Regions from separate parts of the Pseudomonas beijingensis genome, predicted to be linked through region 2. Evidence: predicted binding sites of a transcription regulator. Region 2 holds the regulator's gene; each other region holds the start of a gene.
The links. The regulator sigma-54, encoded in region 2, starts transcription at its own class of promoters, with help from an activator protein. The targets are predictions, from matches to a motif close to ANTGGCATNNANNTTGCTNT.
Positions count from the first base shown of each region.

Region 1: the regulator sigma-54 is predicted to act here: its motif matches at 2,281-2,300, upstream of glnK (P-II family nitrogen regulator).
Region 3: the regulator sigma-54 is predicted to act here: its motif matches at 2,591-2,610, upstream of glnA (type I glutamate--ammonia ligase).

Region 1 covers NZ_CP117425.1:6,205,774-6,210,700, reverse strand. The annotation lists gene PSH84_RS27740 (alpha/beta fold hydrolase) at 1-267, shown strand, start outside; gene PSH84_RS27735 (sensor histidine kinase) at 512-1,789, shown strand; gene PSH84_RS27730 (accessory factor UbiK family protein) at 1,826-2,086, opposite strand; gene glnK (P-II family nitrogen regulator) at 2,502-2,840, shown strand; gene PSH84_RS27720 (ammonium transporter) at 2,874-4,208, shown strand; gene PSH84_RS27715 (secondary thiamine-phosphate synthase enzyme YjbQ) at 4,421-4,846, shown strand.
Region 2 covers NZ_CP117425.1:2,040,968-2,045,894, forward strand. The annotation lists gene rapZ (RNase adapter RapZ) at 1-796, opposite strand, end outside; partial or broken gene ptsN (PTS IIA-like nitrogen regulatory protein PtsN) at 799-1,263, opposite strand; gene hpf (ribosome hibernation-promoting factor, HPF/YfiA family) at 1,276-1,584, opposite strand; gene PSH84_RS09170 (RNA polymerase factor sigma-54) at 1,661-3,154, opposite strand; gene lptB (LPS export ABC transporter ATP-binding protein) at 3,319-4,044, opposite strand; gene lptA (lipopolysaccharide transport periplasmic protein LptA) at 4,044-4,592, opposite strand; gene lptC (LPS export ABC transporter periplasmic protein LptC) at 4,579-4,927, opposite strand, start outside.
Region 3 covers NZ_CP117425.1:1,380,872-1,385,798, forward strand. The annotation lists gene PSH84_RS06460 (DUF4124 domain-containing protein) at 1-83, opposite strand, end outside; gene PSH84_RS06465 (chorismate mutase) at 404-967, opposite strand; gene glnA (type I glutamate--ammonia ligase) at 1,090-2,496, opposite strand; gene thiI (tRNA uracil 4-sulfurtransferase ThiI) at 2,825-4,279, shown strand; gene typA (translational GTPase TypA) at 4,418-4,927, shown strand, end outside.

The DNA of each region.
Region 1 (4,927 bases), 2.3 Mb from region 2:
ACGTTTGGCGAAGTCAATTCATTCAAGGATCGAACGGCTGGGTCTTGGTGGAATATGACGCGGTTGGCTGAAGATGTTTTCCCGAATGCCCAGGTTGTTGATGACGTGGCATGTTACAGACCGCTGCGCAATAGGGTGCACTTAACTCGCTTCCCCATCGATAATCACGGTAAGTGGCCACAAAAACATGGAGAGTTTGCAGACTACAAGTTCTGGCGGGAGAGCTACTGGATGGCTGAGTCTGCGGTGAAACTGGACAGGCCATAAAGGTTCACGGTAGCCAATGTGAAGAGCGCGGAGCGTTAAGGCGTTCCGCGCTTATCCTGTGCAACTCCCTTGGCATTCTGCTGACAGTGTCTTCAGGTTGTGGACCTTTCCGCTTTCTTCACTATCACGGGGGCTCTACAAAAAGCTCCGTCGGCGGGCAAATTGTCCGGGACCGGCCCTCTGCTAGACTCGATTTTGCCCAGTCGGCACTTGGCGGTATCAACGGCACAGGGAGGAAGTGGCCATGAACGATCTGCTGGCTTTGTTAACCGACAAGCGCTTCATGCCCCACGGACATTGCTATATGTGGCGTCCGGATCTGCTGTGGACCAATGTGATCGCCGATGGCTTGATCACCCTGTCCTACGTCACCATCCCCTTCACCCTTCTGTACTTTATCCACAAGCGCAAGGATGTGCCGTTCGATTGGATGCTGGCGGCCTTCGGCGTGTTTATCCTGGCCTGCGGGACCAGCCACGTGATGGAAATCCTGACCATTTGGCAGCCTTATTACTGGTTGTCGGCACTGGTCAAGGTGATCACCGCGATTGCCTCGGTGATTACCGCCATCCTGCTGGTCCGGCTGGTGCCGGCGGCCCTGAAGATTCCCAGCCCGCGGCAATTGGCCAAGGTCAACGACGAGTTGCGCGAGGCGCAGGCCGAGCTGGTGACTACTGCGCGCCGGGCCGGCATGGCGGAGATCGCCACCAATGTATTGCACAACGTGGGCAATGTGCTCAATAGCGTCAACGTGTCAGCCCAAGTCCTCTACGAGAAGGTGCACACCTCCAAGGGACCGGGGGTGGCGAAGGTCGTCCAGTTGATGAAGGAACATCCCGATGACCTCGGCGACTTCATCAGCAGCGACCCGAAAGGGCGCGCGCTACCGGACTATCTCGACAAGCTGGCCGACGCGCTGGCAATCGAGCAGCAGGTCATGATCGCCGAATTGGCGCAGTTGACCCGCCGGATCGACCACATCAAGGAAATCGTCGCCACCCAGCAATCCTATGCCGGCAATGCCAGCGTCCTGGAGCCGGGCTCGTTGCGAGAGCTGCTTGAGGATGTCGTGCGCATTTGCGATGTGTCCCTGGCCCGCCACCACATCACCCTGATCAAGGAATTCAGCGATATCCCGCAAATGCCATTGGATAAGCACCGAGTGCTGCAGATCCTGGTCAATCTGATCAACAACGCCAAGCAGGCGCTGGACGCAGGCGTGAACCGTCCGCCACAGATCATCCTGCGCCTGGAGCTCGTTGACGATGAGCGTGTGCGGGTCGAGGTCGAGGACAATGGCGAGGGGATTTCCCAGGACAATCTTGCGCGGGTGTTCGAGCACGGCTTCACCACGCGTGTCGGCGGCCACGGCTTTGGTTTGCATAGCTGCATTCTGGCGGCGCACGAGATGGGCGGCGACCTGACCGTGCAGAGCGCCGGGCCGGGCCGCGGCGCGCTGTTTAGCCTGGAGCTGCCGCTGGCGCTCACACCGGACCAGGCTCAGCGGGCGGCGAATGCTTGAGTGACCTGTCAGAGCCTGTAACGTGAGCCGGGGGGGTTAATCCTGTACCGGAGCCAATCGTGCTTCCAGCTCGGCGACCTTGGCCTCCAGGCTTTCGAGCCGTGCCCGGGTCCGGGCCAGCACGACCATCTGGCTGTCGAATTCCTCCCGGCTGACCAAGTCCAGCTTGCTGAAGCCGCTTTGCAGCAAGGCCTTGAACTGGCTTTCGATTTCGCTTTTGGGCAGCGACGTGTCGCCACTCAAAATACGGGAGGCGTGGCCGCTCAGGGCGTCGAGAAGGTCTTTGGGCGCAAGCATGTGCAGGTGTCCTGGAAACGATGGCGGGCAGTGTACCACGCAGTGTCTATAGTCAATTGGCGAGCCAGGGATGCACGCTTTTCGCGCATGGGGTCGGGCGGCGCTGCACTGTTGTTGTGCGTATCGCTGCGGTTCGTGGTGCGGTACACGTCGAACAGGTGCCCAAGGGGCTGAAATCAGAGGGTTTGGGTGCAGATGGCAAGGTTTCTGCTTAGAGGCTGATGACCCATGCACTGATGCAGTCGCTGTGACGAATGCAGTGCAGCAGGCGGAACGGGGAGTTTCGTCAGGATCGGTTAACTGGCACCTGTCGGGCAACTTGGGCCGACGACGCGTTACAAAGCCAGGCACTGCGCTTAGACTTGAGTCGGGTTTGTTTTCCTGGGGCAAGTCCACCAATTCGGGAGAAAGTTTCATGAAGCTAGTCACTGCCATCATCAAGCCGTTCAAGTTGGACGACGTGCGCGAGTCGTTGTCCGAGATCGGCGTGCAGGGCATTACCGTTACTGAGGTCAAAGGCTTCGGTCGGCAGAAGGGTCACACCGAGCTGTATCGCGGCGCGGAATACGTGGTCGATTTCCTGCCCAAGGTGAAGATCGATGTCGCTATTGACGACAAGGACCTTGACCGGGTGATCGAGGCAATCACCAAGGCCGCCAACACCGGCAAGATCGGTGACGGGAAGATCTTTGTGGTCAATCTGGAACAGGCTATCCGCATCCGTACCGGCGAAACCGATACCGACGCTATCTAAGCCGCCAAACCCAACGCCCCAGGAGAAAACAATATGACTCTGCGTAAATTCGCAGGGCTAGGAGCCCTGTTGTCCTTCGCAATGCCTGGCCTGGCCATGGCAGAAGAAGCGGCAGCCCCTGTCCTGAACTCCGGCGACACCGCCTGGATGCTCACGGCCACGATTCTTGTACTGTTCATGACCATTCCCGGCCTGGCACTGTTCTACGGTGGCATGGTCCGCTCGAAAAACCTTCTTTCCGTGATGATGCAGTGCTTTGCCATTACCGGTCTGATCAGCGTTCTGTGGGTCATCTATGGCTACAGCATCGCGTTCGACACCACCGGCATGGAGCAGGGTGTCGTCAACTTCAATTCCTTCGTTGGCGGTTTCGGCAAAGCGTTCCTGGCGGGTGTGACGCCAGCCAGCCTGACCGGCCCGGCGGCGCTGTTCCCTGAAGCGGTGTTCATCACCTTCCAGATGACGTTCGCCATCATCACCCCGGCCCTGATCGTCGGTGCATTTGCCGAGCGGATGAAGTTCTCCGCCATGCTGATCTTCATGGGCGTGTGGTTCACCCTGGTGTATGCACCGATTGCGCACATGGTCTGGTCCGGCAACGGCGGCCTGATGTGGGACTGGGGCGTGCTGGACTTCGCCGGCGGCACCGTGGTGCACATCAACGCCGGTATCGCCGGCCTGGTGGCGTGCCTGGTACTGGGCAAGCGCAAAGGCTTCCCGACCACGCCAATGGCGCCGCATAACCTGGGTTACACCCTGATGGGTGCGGCCATGCTGTGGGTCGGCTGGTTCGGTTTCAACGCCGGTTCCGCTGTCGCTGCCAATGGCACTGCCGGCATGGCGATGCTGGTGACCCAGATCGCGACCGCTGCGGCGGCGCTGGGCTGGATGTTTGCCGAGTGGATCACCCACGGCAAGCCAAGCGCGCTGGGCATTGCTTCGGGCGTGGTGGCCGGCCTGGTTGCAATCACCCCGGCTGCCGGCACCGTGGGCCCGATGGGCGCCCTGGTCATCGGCCTGGCGGCGGGCGTGGTGTGCTTCTTCTGCGCCACCAGCCTCAAGCGCAAGCTCGGTTATGACGATTCCCTGGACGCCTTCGGCGTGCACGGCATCGGCGGTATCCTCGGCGCGATCCTGACCGGTGTGTTCGCAGCGCCCGCCCTGGGTGGCTTCGGCACCGTGACCGATATCGGCGCGCAAGTGTGGATTCAATTCAAAGGCGTGGGTTTCACGGTGGTCTACACCGGGATCGTCACCTTCATCATCCTCAAGGTCCTGGACGCCGTCATGGGTCTGCGTGTCACTGAGGAAGAAGAGGCTGTGGGCCTGGACCTGGCCCAGCACAACGAGCGTGGCTACAACCTGTAAGTACGCGCCATAAAAAATGCCCGGTTCGCCGGGCATTTTTTTGTCTGGAATTTGTCATTGCTCACAAGGTACCGCGGTTTTTCCGACGCCTTTTGTTGTGGATGCGACATAGGTTTTTATACCGCCAAAGGCTTACACCGAAGCAAGAATATTAGGGCCTTTGTTTTTTCCCAGAGCGCGCTAGAATGCGCGCCGAACGTGCGGAGATCTGTATGTGGCAACAGACGCTGATAACCCTGCGGGCAAAGCCCCGGGGCTTTCATCTGGTGACGGACGAGTTGCTGGCCGGCCTGCCTGAACTCCAGGCCTGTCGTGTCGGTCTGTTGCATCTGTGGCTGCAGCATACCTCGGCCTCGTTGACCATCAACGAGAACGCCGATCCGGCGGTGCGTCGAGACTTCGAACGATTTTTCAATCGGCTGATCCCACAAGGAACCGCCGACTATGAGCACAACGACGAAGGCCTGGACGACCTCCCGGCGCACTTCAAGGCCAGTGTGCTCGGTTGCCAGCTCAGCCTGCCGGTGACGGCGGGACGGCTGGCATTGGGAACCTGGCAAGGTGTTTATCTGGGCGAGCACCGTGATCACGGCGGTGCTCGTAAAGTCCTCGCCACCTTGTACGGTGAAGGGGCATAACCGCTGATTGCCGGCGGATGTTGAATTTTTTCTGGCAGCCTTCGAACAGATGGCGAAGCTGGGCTATAACTAATCTGCTTT
Region 2 (4,927 bases):
GGCGTTCGGTCAGGTAGACGGAGCGGTGATGACCGCCGGTACAGCCGATGGCGATCGTGACATAGGCGCGGTTGCTCGCGGCAAAGCGGGGGAGCCATTTGAGCAGGTAGCTGGAGATGTCCTGGTACATTTCCTCGACATCCGGCTGTGCGGCCAGGTAGTCGATCACCGGTTGATCAAGCCCGGACTGCTCACGCAATTCCGGTTTCCAATACGGGTTGGGCAGGCAACGCACATCGAACACCAGGTCGGCGTCTACCGGCATGCCACGCTTGAAGCCGAACGATTCCACCAGGAACGCCGTGCCCGGCTCCGGTTGGTTCAGCAGGCGCAGCTTGATCGTGTCACGCAACTGGTACAGGTTCAGGTGCGTGGTGTTGACCTTCAGGTCCGCCAGGTCGGCGATCGGCCCCAACAGCTGGCTTTCATCCTCGATGGCTTCGGCCAGGGAGCGGTTGGCGTTGCTCAGGGGGTGACGCCGACGGGTTTCGGAAAAACGCTTGAGCAGCGTCTCCTCATCGGCATCCAGGTACAGCACGTCGCACTGGATATGCCGGCTGCGCACTTCTTCGAGCAGTTCAGGAAAACGCGACAGGTGGCTCGGCAGGTTGCGCGCATCGATGGACACCGCCACCAGCGGCTGCGCCAGCTCGGTGTGGATCAGGGCGCGTTCGGCCAGTTCCGGCAGCAGGCCGGCGGGCAGGTTGTCGATGCAATAGTAGCCGCTGTCCTCAAGCACGTTGAGGGCCGTGCTTTTACCGGAGCCGGAGCGGCCACTGACGATGATCATGCGCATGTTTAATGACCGTTCTGCTCGTCCAGGACCACCTGGTACAAAGCTTCGTTACTCGGCGCGCTGCGCAGTTTTTCGCGCACTTCCTTGCGGTCCAGCATGCTGGCTATCTGGCGCAGCAGCTCAAGATGCGCATCGGTCGCCGCTTCCGGAACCAGCAATACAAACAGCAGGTCGACCGGAGCGCCGTCGATGGCGTCGAAATCTATGGGGGTATCAAGGTGCAACACGCGCTGATCGGCGCGGCACAACCCTTGAGACGGCAGTGAGGAATGGCGATGCCGTTGCCAAAACCGGTGGAACCGAGTTTTTCACGGGCAACCAGGGCCTCGAAGACGTCTTGCATTCCCAGATCCGGCACCTCGCGGTGGATCAGGTTGGCAATTTGTTCGAGGGCTTTCTTTTTTACTGCCGCCCGGCGCGTTCACTTGGGAACGGCCGGGGGTCAGGATGGTTTCTAGTCGGATCATGGATTGGGGGGGTTAACGACCGGTCGCGCCCTGGAGGAGGCTCTGGGTCTTTTCCTTATGCTTTTTGAGTTGGCGATCCAGCTTGTCGGTCAGCAGGTCAATCGCGGCATACATGTCTGTGTGCTCTGCGTTGGCAACCACTTCTCCGCCGGGGATATGCAGCGTGGCTTCGATTTTCTGCAGCAGCTTCTCGACGTTCATCGTGACTTGCACGTTGGTGATCTTGTCGAAATGCCTCTCCAATCGGTCGAGTTTTTCGCCGATGTAGGTGCGCAGGGGTTCGGTCACTTCCAGTTGGTGTCCACTGATGTTGACTTGCATACAGCTTCTCCTTCGTTGCCAGTGCATAAAGCGGCAGGCAGAAATGCCTGCCACTGGAACGCTGTGGCGTGGCCTGTTACATCAGCCGCTTGCGTTCGCTCGAAGGCGCGATCCCGAGGGATTCGCGGTACTTGGCGACGGTACGGCGGGCCACCTGAATGCCTTGTGCCTCCAGTAAACCAGCGATCTTGCTGTCACTCAACGGCTTTTTCTGATTTTCCGCGGCCACCAGTTTTTTGATGATCGCGCGGATGGCCGTGGACGAGCATTCGCCGCCTTCGGAGGTGCTGACATGGCTGGAGAAAAAGTATTTCAATTCATAGATGCCCCGGGGGGTATGCATGAATTTTTGGGTGGTCACCCGGGAAATCGTCGATTCGTGCATGCCCACCGCTTCGGCAATGTCATGCAGGACCAATGGTTTCATCGCTTCATCGCCGTACTCCAGGAAGCCGCGCTGGTGCTCGACGATCTGGGTGGCTACTTTCATCAGGGTTTCGTTGCGGCTTTGCAGGCTCTTGATGAACCAGCGGGCTTCCTGCAACTGGTTGCGCATGAAGGTGTTATCGGCGCTGGTGTCGGCGCGCTTGACGAAACCGGCGTACTGGGCATTGACCCGCAGCTTGGGCACCGACTCCTGGTTGAGCTCCACCAGCCAGCGATCGTTGTGCTTGCGCACGATCACGTCGGGGACCACGTACTCAGGCTCGGTGGATTCGATCTGCGAGCCGGGGCGCGGGTTGAGGCTCTGCACCAGCTCGATGACCTGGCGCAGTTCATCTTCCTTGAGCTTCATGCGACGCATCAATTGGCTGTAGTCGCGACCGCCCAGCAGGTCGATGTAATCGGTGACCAGTCGCTTGGCTTCGGCCAGCCATGGCGTCTTGGCGGATAACTGGCGCAATTGCAGCAACAGGCACTCGCCCAGGTTGCGGGCGCCGATGCCGGCCGGTTCGAATTGCTGGATGCGATGGAGAACGGCTTCGATCTCGTCCAGCTCGATGTCGAGCTCGGGGTCGAAGGCTTCGAGGATTTCTTCGAGGGTCTCGTCCAGGTAGCCCTGGTTGTTGATGCAATCGATCAGCGTCACGGCGATCAGGCGATCGGTGTCGGACATCGGCGCCAGGTTCAGTTGCCACAACAGGTGGCTTTGCAGGCTCTCACCGGCAGAGGTGCGGGTGGTGAAGTCCCACTCGTCGTCATCGCTGCTGGGCAGGTTGCTGGCGCTGGTCTGGTAGACATCTTCCCAGGCCGTGTCCACGGGCAGCTCGTTGGGAATGCGTTCGTTCCATTCGCCATCCTCGAGGTTGTCCACCGTCGGGGCGGCTTCCTGGTAGGACGGTTCCGGGATCTCGGTGTTGGGCTTCTGCTCGACGTTGTCGGCCAGCGGGTCTGTGTTATCGAAGTCGTCGCCTTCTTCCTGGCGTTCGAGCATCGGATTGGACTCCAGGGCCTCCTGGATTTCCTGTTGCAGGTCCAGGGTCGACAATTGGAGCAGGCGGATGGCCTGTTGCAGCTGCGGTGTCATCGTCAGCTGCTGGCCCATTCTCAAGACTAGCGATGGTTTCATGGCAGGGGCTTAACACCTTATTCGCCGGCGCACATGCGCCATCCACTACAGGGCGCCGGAGCGCCAAACTTAAGCAAATTATATGCCTGAAACTGAAGTGTTTGCCTAGAGCGTCGCCATAATAAAATTAAACGACGCCCGGGCAATTCGCCAGACACGTGTGCTTACAGGCGGAACTCATGGCCCAGGTACACTTCCTTGACCAGGTCATTGGCCAGGATCGCGGCGGAGTCACCTTCGGCGATCAATTGGCCGTCATTGACAATGTAGGCGGTTTCGCAGATGTCCAGGGTCTCGCGCACGTTGTGGTCGGTGATCAGCACACCGATACCCTTGGCCTTGAGGTGATGGATGATCTGCTTGATGTCGCCCACCGAAATCGGGTCCACGCCGGCGAACGGTTCGTCGAGCAGGATGAACTTCGGTGCGGTGGCCAGGGCGCGGGCGATTTCCACACGACGCCGTTCACCACCCGACAGGCTCATGCCCAGGTTGTCGCGAATGTGGCTGATGTGGAATTCCTGTAGCAGGCTTTCCAGTTCCTGGCGACGGCCGGCCTTGTCGAGTTCCTTGCGGGTCTCGAGGATCGCCATGATGTTGTCGGCTACCGACAGTTTGCGGAAGATCGACGCTTCTTGCGGCAAATAGCCGATACCTGCCTTCGCCCGGCCGTGCATCGGCTGGTGGCTGACATCCAGGTCGTCGATCAACACGCGCCCCTGATCGGCCTGGACCAGGCCGACGATCATGTAGAAGCAAGTGGTCTTGCCCGCGCCGTTAGGACCGAGCAGGCCAACGATCTGGCCGCTGTCGATGGACAGGCTGACATCACGCACTACTTGACGGCTCTTGTAGCTCTTGGCCAAGTGCTGAGCTTTCAGAGTTGCCATTACTGGGCCTTCTGCTCGTCGGTTTTCTTTTTCGGCTGGATCACCATGTCGATGCGCGGACGCGACTCGGTCACCTTGCTACCGGTGGCGCGACCGGCACTGGCCAGCTTCTTGACCGTGTCGTAGACGATTTTCTCGCCCTGGGTAACGTTGTTGTCCTTGTCGACGACCTTGGCGCGGTCGATCAGGACCACGCGATCCTGGGAGGCGTGGTACTGGATGGTCACCCCGTAGCCCTGGACGGGCTTAGTGTCGCCCACGGTTTGCATCTGCTCGAAATAGGCCAGGTTGCCCACCGAAGTCACCACATCGATATCGCCAGCTGGGGTGCGGGTGATGGTCACGGTGTTGCCGGTGACCTTCATCGAGCCCTGGGTGATGATCACGTCGCCTTTATAGGTGGCGACGCCATTCTTGTCGTCGAGTTGGGCGTCGTCGGCCTGGATGCGGATAGGCTGGTCGCGGTCGTTGGGAAGAGCCCAGGCGCTCGCGCTTCCCAGTGCTGCGCCCAGACTGAGCAAAATAGGGAGGGTTTTAGCGAGCTTCATACTGTCCTCTTACGTTCGATAGCAGGTGTATCCTGCTTTCCTTCAAATACGCTTTCATTCCCGTGCCGGTCGATACACCCCCGGCGCCGTCGATTCTAACGGGTTGCTCGGTCTGCGCATATTCTTGCTGTGGGAATACGGTCATGCGTGTGCTGGTGATGATGGTCGTGCGGTTTTTCTCGTCGGTTCGGGCAACGCGTACCGAGTCGATCAGTTCCACTTCGGTGCCGCCGGAATTGACTTCGGCGTGCTCGCTCTGCACATGCCACGGGAATTCGGTGCCGCGGAACATGTTCAGGTCCGGTTTGGTGACCAGCGTAATGTCAGTGGCCTTT
Region 3 (4,927 bases), 660 kb from region 2:
TCGGCGTCGGTGTACTTGTAGATCTGCGCGGCGGCGGGCAGAGCCAGTAGCAACAACAGGATGATTGAAAAACCACGATCCATGAAAATCGACCGAAAGCGAAAAGTGATGGGTGCAGCATAGGCTAGGCGGCGCGGATGGCCCAAGTTGTCGCCCCCAATCCCCTGTGGGAGCGAGCTTGCTCGCGATGGCGGTGTGTCAGTCACTGAGGTGCTGAATGTGCTAGCCCCATCGCGAGCAAGCTCGCTCCCACATTGGATCTGTGGTGTTCATAGCCTTTATGGCCGACGCTGGATCCCTGTGGGAGCGAGCTTGCTCGCGATGGCAGTGTGTCAGTCACTGAGGTGCTGAATGTGCTGGCCTCATCGCGAGCAAGCTCGCTCCCACAGGGGAAGGGGCTGTCTTAAGCTTTTTTTGAAATGCACAGCTCTCCGGTTGCCCGGATCAGGGCAAGCCGGTGCACCGGGTGCTGTTTGTTGTGGTGGGTGGCTCGGGCCAGCCATTGCGGGCACTGCGGGTCGGTGCGGTAGGGGGCGAAGTCGGCCAGTTGTTGCAGCAGGCGTTTTTGCAGGCGGTCGAGCTGCGGGCGGATCTGCCCCACCAGGTCCGGGCGCGGAAGGTCCGGGGCCTTGCCGTCCAGGGCCCAGTCGGACAAGTTGATGTATTGCACCATTTTGTTGGCTTCTATCTGGGCGGCGAAAAACGCTTCCACGGTTTCGCTACTCAGCTTGTAGACCGGTGCCTGGGCGACGGCGGCGGCAATGACTTCACGCTCGCGCTGACGGTCCTCTACGGGTTTGCCACTGTCCCATTTGCTCAGCGCTACTTGATCGGCGATGGCCAGGCGTTCGCCAATGGCGTTAAGCAGCGGGGTCAGGGCCTCAGGAGCGTGAGTCGAGGCAGCTTCGGCGGTGGTAGCCAGCAGTGCGGCAGACAGGGCAAGGCAGAGCTTGAAGCGCAAAGTCATGGGCAGTCTCGTCTTCTATGGGGGAGCGACGGGGCATCATGCACGTAACCGGCGCCCATGAAAAAGGCCTCCCGAAGGAGGCCTTTCTTTATTTCACGCCGTGCGTGGCGGCGCTTACTGGATTAGCAGCTGTAGTACAGCTCGTATTCCAGTGGGTGTACGAAGGTGCGAACCTTGATTTCTTCTTCGCTTTTCAGTGCGATGTAAGCGTCGATGAAGTCATCGCTGAATACGCCGCCCTTGGTCAGGAACGCACGGCCCTTGTCCAGCTCTTCCAGGGCTTCTTTCAGGCTGCCACACACCTGTGGGATTTCCTTGGCCTCTTCAGGCGGCAGGTCATACAGGTTTTTGTCAGCGGCATCGCCAGGGTGGATCTTGTTCTGGATACCGTCCAGACCGGCCATCATCAGTGCAGCGAAGGCCAGGTACGGGTTGGCAGCCGGATCCGGGAAGCGTGCTTCGATACGGCGAGCCTTAGGGCTGTTCACGTAAGGAATACGGATCGAGGCGGAACGGTTGCGAGCCGAGTAGGCCAGCATGACCGGAGCTTCGAAGCCTGGAACCAGACGCTTGTAGGAGTTGGTCGACGGGTTGGTGAAGCCGTTCAGGGCCTTACCGTGCTTGATGATACCGCCGATGAAGTACAGGGCGGTGTCCGACAGACCGGCATAGCCTTCGCCTGCGAAGGTGTTCTTGCCGTCCTTGGAGATCGACATGTGAACGTGCATGCCCGAACCGTTGTCGCCGTACAGAGGCTTCGGCATGAAGGTCGCGGTGCGGCCGTAGGCGTCGGCAACGTTGTGTACGCAGTACTTGAGGGTCTGTACTTCGTCAGCCTTCTTGACCAGCGTGTTGAATTTCACGCCGATTTCGTTCTGGCCGGCAGTCGCCACTTCGTGGTGGTGAACTTCGACGGTCTGGCCCATTTCTTCCAGTGCGTTGCACATGGAGGTACGGATTTCGTGGTCGAAGTCGAACGGTGGGACCGGGAAGTAACCGCCTTTGATGCCTGGACGGTGGCCTTTGTTGCCGCCTTCCACGTCCTGGTCGGACATCCAAGAACCTTGTTCGGAGAAGATCTTGAACATGGAGCCGGAGATGTCGGACTTGAATTTGACCGAGTCGAAGATGAAGAACTCAGGCTCAGGACCGAAGAAAGCGGTGTCGCCGATGCCGGTGGACTTCAGGTATTCCTCGGCGCGGTGGGCGATGGCGCGTGGGTCGCGGTCATAGCCTTGCATGGTCGAAGGTTCGATGATGTCGCAGACCAGGATCAGGGTCGGCTCTTCGGTGAACGGGTCCAGGACGGCGGTTTCGTCGTCCGGCATCAGGATCATGTCGGAGGCTTCGATGCCTTTCCAGCCGGAGATGGAGGAGCCGTCGAACATTTTCCCGATTTCAAAGAATTCGTCGTCCAGCGCATCACGGGCCGGCATGGTCACGTGATGTTGAGTACCTTTGGTGTCAGTGAAGCGCAGATCAATCCACTTGACGTCATGATCTTTGATGAGTTGAACCGACTTCGACATATGTCCTCCGGGTGGCTTCGGGCGGGTAGTGGAGTGCCCTTAGATATGGGTGATGCCGGCGCGAATACTCTGCCAAGGCAACCTGCCTCACAAGGGAGCAAATTGCATGCCAGTGCCCCAGCATGGGTTTTTTGCACCAAATCCACGCTTTTAATGGCGTAAATCAAAGATTGTCAGACAATAACGCACTGCAATGTAGCGCCGCCAATCGATAATGACCTGTTTTGGTGCACCTAAAACCATCTGCACATAAACTGGTTAAACCTTGAGCAATTTCCGCTATAATCCGCGCCCCCCTTTTTCGGCTGGCCGTTCGCGCGCTGTTTTCATGAAACTAATCGTAAAAGTCTTCCCCGAGATCACCATCAAGAGCCGCCCGGTACGGATGCGTTTCATCCGCCAGTTGGCCAAGAACATCCGTGCCGTGCTCCGAGACCTGGACCCGGCCGTGGTGGTGAATGGCGTGTGGGACAACCTCGAACTGGAAACCCGTGTCAGCGAACCCAAGCTCCTCAAGGAAATGACCGAGCGCCTGAGCTGCATGCCGGGCATCGCGCATTTTTTGCAAGTCGATGAATACCCGCTGGGGGATTTCGACGACATCCTGGCCAAGTGCATGCTCCATTATGGTGACGCGCTGGCTGGCAAGATTTTTTCGGTGCGTTGCAAGCGTGCCGGCAAACACCCGTTCAGCTCGATGGACGTGGAGAAATACGTCGGCAGCCAGTTGCGTCGGCAATGCGGCGCGGCCGGTATTTCGTTGAAAGACCCGGAAATCGAAGTGCGCATCGAAATTCGCGACCAGCGGTTGTTCGTGATCCACAGCCAGCACAACAGCATCGGCGGTTATCCGCTGGGTTCGCTGGAGCAGACCCTGGTGCTGATGTCCGGTGGCTTCGACTCCACGGTGGCCGCCTACCAGATCATGCGTCGCGGGTTGATGAGCCATTTCTGCTTCTTCAACCTCGGCGGACGTGCCCATGAATTGGGCGTGATGGAAGTGGCGCACTTCATCTGGAAGAAGTACGGCAGCTCCCAACGCGTGTTATTTGTGAGTGTGCCGTTCGAGGAAGTCCTGGGCGAGATTCTCGGCAAAGTCGATAACAGTCATATGGGCGTCATTTTGAAGCGTATGATGTTGCGCGCCGCTTCACGAATTGCCGACCGCCTGCAAATCGATGCGCTGGTGACCGGCGAGGCGATCTCCCAGGTGTCGAGCCAGACGTTGCCGAATCTGTCGGTGATCGACTGCGTGACCGAGAAGCTGGTCTTGCGTCCACTGATCGCCAGCCACAAGCAGGACATCATCGACCAGGCCAACGAAATCGGCACCGCCGAGTTTGCCCGGCACATGCCGGAGTACTGCGGCGTCATCTCGGTCAATCCGAAGACGGCGGCCAAGCGCGGGCGGGTGGAGCACGAAGAGAAAGAATTCGACATGGCGGTGCTCGAGCGAGCGCTCGAAAACGCCAGGCTGGTGCCAATCGATCGGGTCATCGATGAATTGGGCCAGGACATACAAATTGAAGAAGTCGGCGAAGCGCTGGCCGGTCAGATCATCATCGACATCCGTCACCCGGACGACGCTGAAGACGACCCGCTGAGTATCGCCGGCATCGAGGTACAAACGATGCCGTTCTATGCAGTGAACGCGCGTTTCAAGGAACTGGACCCTACTCGCCAGTACCTGCTGTATTGCGACAAAGGCGTGATGAGTCGCCTGCATGCCCACCATTTGCTCAGTGAGGGGCATGCCAATGTGCGCGTTTATCGACCGAGCTAAGTGCCCGGGGCTGTTTGCCTGTGGCCTGCGTCACCGGCCCCCCGACGCCGCCGACAGGCTGTAACGGCTTTGTCGGACTCAACGTAAATCGCTGCCACGACCTGTCAGCACACCGAATCCTCTGATCGAGATACACAAGTGATCGAAAATCTACGCAACATCGCCATCATTGCTCACGTTGACCATGGTAAGACCACCCTGGTAGACAAACTCTTGCGTCAATCCGGCACCCTGGAGCGCAACGAGCTCAACGACGAGCGCGTGATGGACTCCAACGACCAGGAAAAAGAGCGCGGTATTACCATCCTGGCGAAAAACACCGCCATCAACTGGAACGGCTACCACATCAACATCGTGGACACCCCGGGCCACGCCGACTTCGGTGGTGAAGTAGAGCGCGTGATGTCGATGGTCGACTCCGTGCTGCTGCTGGTTGACGCTCAAGACGGCCCTATGCCGCAAACCCGTTTCGTGACCAAGAAGGCTTTCGAAGCCGGCCTGCGTCCGATCGTGGTCATCAACAAGGTTGACCGTCCAGGCGCGCGTCCGGATTGGGTTCTGGACCAGATCTTCGACCTGTTCGACAACCTGGGTGCCACCGAAGAACAGCTGGACTTCAAAGTCGTCTACGCCTCGGCCCTGAACGGT